One region of the Variovorax sp. TBS-050B genome, then DNA from elsewhere that is predicted to be linked to it. Evidence: predicted binding sites of a transcription regulator. Region 1 holds the regulator's gene; the other holds the start of a gene.

Region 1 (4,206 bases):
GACCAGCCGAGGAAGACGAAGGTCACGGCGCGTCCGCGGTGTTCCTGCGGCACCAGCATGCCGGCGCAGGCCGCGGCCTGGGGGGTGAAGATGGCGGGCGCCACCACGGTGAGCATGCGCACGGGGAGCAGGGCGGCGAAGCTCGGCATCAGCGCCGCCAGCGCATGCCCTGCGGCATACCAGACCAGCGTGAGCGTGAGCAGCAGGCGGCGGTCCCAGCCCGCGACCACGGCCGCGAGCAGCGGCGCGCCAAGGCACATCACCATCGCCGCCGCGGTGATCAGCTGGCCCGCCGTCGCCACGGTGACGTCCAGCGAGGTACTGATCTCGTTGAGCGTGCCCGGCACCGCCATCACGCCCGTGCCGATCACGAAATTGCCCGCCAGCAGCGCCCAGAGCGCGCCGCGCGGTGCGGTGCGGTTCATGGCGTCGCTCCCGCTCTGCCGGGCGGGGCGGCGTTCACCGGCGAACCTGCAGGGCGCCGGGGTTCACGATGTTGGTGGGATTGCCCTTGATGAAGCTCACGACGTTGTCGAAGGCCTGGCCGAAATAGCTCTCGTAGCTCTCCTGCTCGACATAGCCGATGTGCGGCGTGCAGATGCAGTTTTCGAGCCGCAGCAGCGCATGGCCCTGCAGCGGCGGCTCGCTCTCGAACACGTCGATCGCTGCCAGGCCCGGACGGCCGCGGTTGAGCGCCGCGAGCAGCGCATCGGCCTCGACCAACTCCGCGCGCGAGGTGTTGACGAAGAGCGCGGTCGGCTTCATGCGCGAGAGGTCCTCGAGCGTGACGATGCCGGTGGTCTCCTCGTTCAGCCGCAGGTGCACCGACAGCACGTCGGCCGCGGCAAAGAACTCCTGGCGGTTCTGCGCCACCTGGAAGCCGTCGGACCGCGCCTTGGCGCAGCTCGCCTCGCGGCCCCAGATCACGACCTGCATGCCGAACGCCTGTCCGTAGCGCGCCACCAGCTGCCCGATGCGGCCGTAGCCCCAGATGCAGAGGGTCTTGCCCTTGAGCACCGAACCAAGTCCGAAATTGGGCGGCATCGAAGCCGACTTGAGCCCCGACTGCTGCCAGGCCCCGTGCTTGAGATTGCTGATGTACTGCGGCAGCCGGCGCATGGCCGCCATGATCAGCGCCCAGGTGAGTTCGGCGGGCGCCTGCGGCGAGCCCGTGCCCTCGGCCACCGCCACCCCGCGCTCCGTGCAGGCGGTGACGTCGATGTGCCCGCCCACGCGGCCCGTCTGGGAAATGAGCTTGAGCTTGGGCAGCTTCTCGATCAGCTGGCGCGAAATGTGGGTGCGCTCCCGGATCAGCACGATCACGTCGGCATCCTTCAGGCGGACCGAAAGCTGGCCGATGCCCTTCACCGTGTTGGTATAGACCTTGGCCGCATACGCGTCGAGCTTGGAGGCGCAGCGCAGCTTGCGCACGGCGTCCTGGTAATCGTCGAGGATCACAATGTTCATGGCACGCCATTGTGCCTCGCAGCATTGACATGACGTGCGTGTGAACGTTTGGATACCCGTCCCGGGCTCTGGTCACCGGGCGATACGGGTTCAGTGCAGGCGCGAGGACTGCGGCGTGGCAGCGACCGTTTCCATCGCTTCCAGGGCCGCGAGGCGGTCGAGTTCGGCACAGACGTCGGCCATGCGGCCCGAAATCACCATGCGGTTGGTGCTGCGCTTTTCGCCCTGGTGGCCGTCGACCACGCGGATCACGCGCAGGGGGCGGGCGGCCGCGGGCGCTGCTTTCGGCGTGGACTGGCCATGGCTGCGCGCCGTGCAGGCGGGGCGGACCGCCACGTAGCGCAGGCCGGCGGAGGCGCTGCCCGCCTGGCGCTGGCGCGCGCCGCGCGCCGGCAGCAAGCGGCTGGCGAGCGATTGCAGCGGCATCCAAAGGTCAACGATAGCGAGTAGGGCGATTCCCATGTGAACTCCAAGAAGGTTTGAGGTTGAACACAGGCAGGATTGCTTTCGCCGGACGCAACAGGGTGATGGCCACTGTGTGTGCCATACGCCCGCCACCTGATGCGGCTGGATGGGGTGGTGCTGCTGCTCGCAGCCGGCCCGAGGCCGGGCTACATCAGCATGGTGTTGCGGATGAGGCCGACCGCGAGGCCTTCGATCTCGAAAGGCTCGCCGGGCTGGACGATGATCGTGGGGTAGTCCGGATTTTCGGCGTGCAGTTCGATGACCTGCTTGTTGCGCTTGAGGCGCTTGACCGTGACTTCGTCGCCGAGGCGTGCCACCACGATCTGACCGTTGCGCGCCTCCTTGGTGGCCTGGACCGCGAGCAGGTCGCCATCCATGATGCCGGCGTCGCGCATCGACATGCCGCGCACCTTGAGCAGATAGTCGGGCTGCTGCTGGAACAGCGTGTTCTCGACGTAGTAGGTCTGGTCGACATGCTCCTGCGCGAGGATCGGCGAACCCGCAGCCACGCGGCCGATGAGCGGCAGCGCGAGCTGCGCCATGCCGGGCAGCGAGAGCGAGAACTGCGCGCCTTCGCGGTGGCGCGTTTCGTTGAGCGAGCGCAGTGCATCGCCCTTCAGCCGGATGCCGCGCGAGGTGCCGCTCACGAGTTCGATCACGCCCTTGCGGGCGAGCGCCTGCAGGTGCTCTTCGGCGGCGTTGGCGGACTTGAACCCGAGCTCGTTGGCGATCTCCGCCCGCGTGGGCGGCGCGCCGGTGCGTGCGATGGCGCTCTGGATCAAATCGAGGATCTGCTGCTGGCGGGCGGTAAGCTTCACGGCGAACTGCATAGTGGTTCCTTGCGGCACTGGCTGAATATCCAGTACCTGTATTTTTAACCAGTTTTTAAAAGTTGGCAACCCATGGTCGATTTCATCCCACCGGCTGCGCGGCGCGTCGTGGTCCTGGGCACGGGCGGCACCATCGCGGGCCGGGCCGCGAGCAGCGGCGACAACATCGGCTACACCGCGGGTGAAGTCCCCGTGGCGGACCTGCTCGGCGGCATCGCGGCGCCCGAGGGCATCACGCTCGCCGCGGAGCAGGTGGCACAGCTCGACAGCAAGGACATGGGCTTCGACGTCGGGCTGCAGCTGGCGCAGCGCTGCGCCGCCTTGCTGTCGGAGGCCGACGTCGCAGGCGTGGTGATCACCCACGGCACCGACACGATCGAGGAAACGGCGTACTTCCTCCACGCGGTGCTTGCGCCCGCCAAGCCGGTGGTGCTGACCTGCGCCATGCGCCCGGCGAGTTCGCTGTCGCCCGACGGGCCTCAGAACGTGCGCGATGCGATGGCGGTGGCGGCCACGGCGGGCGCCGGCGGCGTGACGGTGGTCTGCGCCGGCACGATCCATGGCGCGCCCGACGTGCAGAAGGTGCATACCTACCGTGCCGACGCCTTCGCCTCGGGCGATGCCGGGCCGGTCGGCTACGTGGAGGAGGGCGCGGTGCGGCGCCTGCGGGATTGGCCTCGCAGCGGAGCGCCGTTCGCGCTCGATGCGGCAGAGATCGCGGCCATGGGCTGGCCGCGCGTCGAGGTCGTCATGAGCCATGCGGGCGCGAGTGGCGCGCTGATCGATCTGCTGGTTCAGGAGCGCGCGTCGGGTGCTGCGGCGCCGGTGCGCGGCCTGGTGCTGGCGGCCACCGGCAACGGCACGGTGCACCATGCGCTCGAAGCCGCGGCGCTGCGCGCGCAGCAGGCCGGCATCGAGGTGCTGCGCGCCACGCGCTGCGCGAGCGGACGCATCCTGCCGAGGCCCGACGACCGCCTGCGCGATGCCGGCGCCCTGACGCCGGTCAAGGCGCGGATCGCGCTGATGCTGGAATTGCTCGCGGTGAAGAAGAAGGCGCAGGGCGCAGCCTGAAGGGCAGCGCCTCGCGCGGCGCTCAGCTGCTCAGGGCGGCCAGCGCGCGCTGGGTGATTTCGTCGACGGTGCCGACGCCCTTGATGGCGCGGTACTTGGGCGCGTTGGCGGGGTCGGCCTTCGCCCAGGCGGAGTAGTAGTCGACCAGCGGACGCGTCTGCTGGCTGTAGACCTCGAGCCGCTTGCGCACGGTTTCTTCCTCGTCGTCCTTGCGCTGGATCAGGTCTTCGCCCGTCACGTCGTCCTTGCCCTCGACCTTGGGCGGGTTGAACTTCAGGTGATAGGTGCGGCCCGACGCGGGGTGCGAGCGCCGGCCGCTCATGCGTTCGATGATGTCGCTGAACGGCACGTCGATCTCGAGCACGTAGTCGAG
Region 2 (4,206 bases), 590 kb from region 1:
TCACCTTGCCGCCGGCGGCGAAGAGGGCGTCGAGCACGCCCGGCAGGCGCTTGTATTCCTCGCTACCGGGGCGGCGGTCGAAGCCGATCCAGGTGCCGCAGCCGATCACGGGCAGGGTCTTCCTGGGTGGAGGGGATGGGGCGGGTGTTCATCGGAGTGGCGGGTGGCTGTTGCTGCGCCACGGCGTTCACCGCCGCCGCCATCGGCAGTGCCGCGGCGAGCCGCAGGAAGTTGGCGCGGTTCATGGGCACGCCGGCAGGCGGCGCTGGCGGCAGGGCGGGCGGAATGAAGCGCTTCATGGGAAGGGGTCTCCATGGGTCCGGGCGGGAAGCCGCGGCAACGATAGCACCGGAGCGGATCCGCGTCGCTACAGCAGCCCCTTGGCCGACGCCTTCAGCGTGGCGGCCGCGCGCGTCGAGCAGCCGAGCTTGCGGAACACGCGCTCGACATGCGTGCGCACCGTGCTCGGGCTGACGCCGAGCGCACGCGCGACCTGCTTCGTGTTGTCGCCCTGGCTGATGCAGCGCAGAACCTCCAGTTCGCGCTGCGAGAGCTGCAGGTCGTCCGGTGCGGGCGGGACGACGGGCTTCGATGGCGTGCCTGGCATGGCGCAGGCGAGCAGTGCGGTGACCACCTCGCGGTCGAAGCGGCCGGCCGCCACGTCCGCGTGCAGGCGATCGAGCGATTCCGCTTCCGTCAGCTCGGGCCGCCAGGGGCGGCGGGTGCGGTGCGAGACCCATTGCTCGGCCGCCGCCACGATCTGCCCTTCGAGTGGCATCGACATGCCCGAGCGACCGCGGAAGTAGCCCGAGCCGTCGCGCCGCTCGAACGCGAACGATGCGATTTCCGCCTCGGCCGCGAGACCGTCGATCTGCCCCGCCGCGCGCGAGGTCCAGTACGGCACCAGCCGCAGACGCTCCATCGACGCGGCCGGCAGCGGCTCGGGCGCGTTCCAGATCGCGTTGGGCACCGCGGCGCGGCCGATGCCGTGGATCAGGCCCGCCCGGTAGGTGCGCCGGCACAGCCCTTCGTCCATGCCGAGCCGCGCGCCGCAGTCGCGCGCCAGCCGGGCCACGCGCCGCGAGTACCCCGTCATCCAGGGCAGCTTGAGGTCGCTCACGTCGCCCACGAGTTCGAGCCCGATGCGGCCCAGCATCGAGGCCGGCGGGTCGATGCCGTCGGCCCATGGCGCGACCGGGGCATCGAGCCGTTCCATCCATGCCCTGGCGTGCGGCGCGCAGGCATCGACGAGAAAGGCGGGGTAAAGGCTGTCGGCGCGTCCCTTCGTCAGCGCGAGGGCCTCGTCGATGCCGTAGAGCCGGCCGAAGATCTCGAGATCGCTCGCCAGCGCCACCACATAGGTCGCGAGCGGCACCTCATCGCCCTGCAGCAGGCCCGGCACGCCGCTGCCGTCGTAGGCCTCGAAGACCGTGCGCAGCGCCGCTTCGGTGTCGGAGCGCAGGCCGAGCATGTGCGCGATGTCGCCCGCGATCTCGCAATGGATTTGGGCCATGGCCAGCACCGGCGCGGGGACCGGCGCCTGCTGCGGCTGGCGCATGCGCGGCTGCGGCGATGCCAGCAGCGCGCGCCGGCCCAGCACGTCGTCCTCGAGGAAATCCGCGAACTCCTGGGCGTTGGCCGTGCAACCCGACCAGCGCAGCAGCGCCACATGCCGCGCGACCTCGACCTGCGGCGCGTCGCAGCCGGCTTCGGTCGCGATCATTCCGGCCAGCCACGCCGTGCGCAGGGAATGATCGATCGGCTGGCCCATGCTCAGGTCGCCGATGAAGGCGAGCGCGCGGACCGCGTCGAAAACGGAAATGGTGGTCTCTTCGGACATGGGATCGTCGTGGCGGGGCACAGCATCGCACAGTCTTCGCCGGGCGGCCGCCTGTCGGTCATTCGACCGATACCGCGGGCCGCGGCGCGTGGGAAGAATCGACGCCATGTCCCATCCCATCCCAACCTCCCTCCAGCGCGCCGCCTGGCTGCGCAAGCTCTACCTGGTCCGCGCGGCCTTCTCGTTCGCGTGGGTCGCACTGGCCTTCACCGTGGCCGGGCGATCGCCTGCGTTCACCGCCGTGCTGCTGATCGTCTATCCCGCATGGGACGCCCTGGCGAACCTGCTGGACGCCCGGATGACGGGCGGCGCCAGGGCCAATCCGACCCAGATGCTGAACGCCTGGATCAGCACCATCGTCACGGTGGCCGTGGCGGTCTCCCTCGTGCTCGAAGCGCGGATCGATCTCGTGATCTTCGGCGCCTGGGCCATCGTCTCGGGCCTGCTCCAGCTCGCGACCGCCATTCGCCGCCGCAAGGGCGACCGCGGGCAATGGGTCATGATGCTCAGCGGCGCGCAGTCCGCGCTCGCCGGCGGCTTGTTCATCGCGCGGCAGGGCACCGGTGCGCCGGTCCTCCAGACGCTCGCCGGCTATGCGGCGGTGGGTGCGGTCTATTTCCTGATCTCCGGGTTGTGGATGCTGTTTCGCAGGGGGGCGCAGGGCGCGCGCGCGGCCTCGTCGAGCGCCTGAGGGCCGGCGCCGGCCGGCAGCCCGGCCCGTCAGCAGTCCGGGCAGAGGGGGAATCCCCCCGCCTTGCAGCGATCGGAATACTGTATAAAAATACAGTTAACATTCACTGCCGCCATGGGCCTTCCTTTCCCCGCCTCCCTTTCCTCCGCCGCCGGCCGCGGCGTGTGGCATGCCGACGAGCTCGGCAGCGCCGACGCGCAGGTCATCGGCACCGGGCACGATGCGCTCGACGCGCAGCTGCCCGGGGGCGGCTGGCCGGTGGGCGCCATGACCGAGCTGCTGCAGGCGGCGCCCGAGGACCACGTCTGGCGCCTGCTGCTGCCCGCGCTGGTGCAGGCGGTCCAGGCGCGCGGCGGGCCGGTGGTGCTGGTCGGGCCGCCGCGCGAACCCTTTGCCGCCGCGCTCGCGGCGCACGGCCTCGGGCCCGAGGCGCTGATGTGGGTGCGCAGCGAGACTCCGGCCGCGCGCCTCTGGGCCTGCGAGCAGGCGCTGCGCTGCGCCGAGGTGGGCGCGGTGCTGGCCTGGCTGCCGCAGGCGCGCGTGGGCGAATTGCGGCGGCTGCAGCTCGCGGCCGCGCAGCATGAGGCGCTGCTGTTCGTCTGCCGGCCCGAGTCGGTGGCGCAGTCGGCCTCGCCCGCGCGGCTGCGGCTGCGCATCGCCAACGGCGCGGCCGACACGGCGCAGATCGAGCTGCACATCCTCAAGCGCCGCGGTCCGCCGCTGGCGGCGCCGGTCGTGCTGCCGGCGCGTGGCGAGCGCATGGCGGCGCTGCTCGCCGCGGCGCGGCTGCGGCGCCGGCTGCGCGCGCAGCAGCAGGGCAGCGCCGTGCCGGCGCAACAGGCCGTGCCGTCCACCGCGGGCGAGGGCAACGTGGTGCGCATCGACGCATGGAAGGCAGGAGGAGGCGCCAATGCACTGGATCGCCTTGCAGTGGTCGCCTGAGAGCGCCGACCCCGCGGAGGGCGCCGAAGCCGCCGCGCTGCCCACGCCCGAGGCGCTGGGCTGGTGGGCGCTGCGCTACACGCCGCACGTGGTCTGGATCGACGAGGCGCTGATGCTCGAGGTCTCGGCCTGCGAGCGCCTCTGGGGCGGGCGCCTGTCGCTGATGCGCCAGCTGGTGCACGAGCAGCCGGCCGCCGGCGCCACGCTGCGCGGCGCGCCGGGCGCCACCAGCCTGGAGGCGCTGGCGCGGCTGCGGCTCTTCGCGCGCGGCGAGAAGCGGCCGCGCGAGCTGCCCGCCGGCCTGCCGCTCGACACCCTGAGCGCCGCGCGCGCGCACCTCGACCTGCTCGCGCGCCTGGGCTGCCGCACCTGGGGCGAGGTCGCGGCGCTGCCGCGCGGCGGCTTCGTGCGGCGCTTCGGCACCGAACTGCGCGATGCGCTCGACGTCGCCTGGGGCCTGCGCCCCGAAAGCCACGACTGGCTCACGCTGCCCGACGTGTTCGAGCAGCGGCTCGAACTGCCCGCGCTGGCCGAGACCGCGCCCGAACTCATGTGGTCGGCCAACCGGCTGCTGTCGGCGCTGCAGATCTGGCTGCGCGCGCGCCAGCGCGGCGCGCGCTCGCTCGAACTGCAGTGGACGCTCGACCTCAAGCGCCTGAACGGCGTGAACCTGCCCACGCACCAGCAGCTCACCGTGCGCACCGCCGAGCCCACGCAGGACATGGCGCACCTG

Evidence for each region. The regulator LexA, encoded in region 1, represses DNA repair genes until DNA is damaged. The targets are predictions, from matches to a motif close to ACTGTATNNNNATACAGT.
Region 2: imuA (translesion DNA synthesis-associated protein ImuA) is a predicted target of LexA. The motif match lies at 2,611-2,628, and genes of this name have one in related genera.

The regions. Positions count from the first base shown of each region.
Region 1 covers NZ_JARXYR010000002.1:4,166,135-4,170,340, reverse strand. The annotation lists gene M2165_RS22320 (MFS transporter) at 1-425, opposite strand, end outside; gene M2165_RS22315 (D-2-hydroxyacid dehydrogenase family protein) at 460-1,467, opposite strand; gene M2165_RS22310 (hypothetical protein) at 1,558-1,893, opposite strand; gene lexA (transcriptional repressor LexA) at 2,079-2,762, opposite strand; gene M2165_RS22300 (asparaginase) at 2,835-3,833, shown strand; gene adk (adenylate kinase) at 3,856-4,206, opposite strand, start outside.
Region 2 covers NZ_JARXYR010000002.1:3,571,382-3,575,587, forward strand. The annotation lists partial or broken gene M2165_RS19610 (aldo/keto reductase) at 1-299, opposite strand, end outside; gene M2165_RS19615 (HD domain-containing phosphohydrolase) at 368-1,840, opposite strand; gene M2165_RS19620 (DUF308 domain-containing protein) at 1,947-2,531, shown strand; gene imuA (translesion DNA synthesis-associated protein ImuA) at 2,646-3,473, shown strand; gene M2165_RS19630 (DNA polymerase Y family protein) at 3,442-4,206, shown strand, end outside.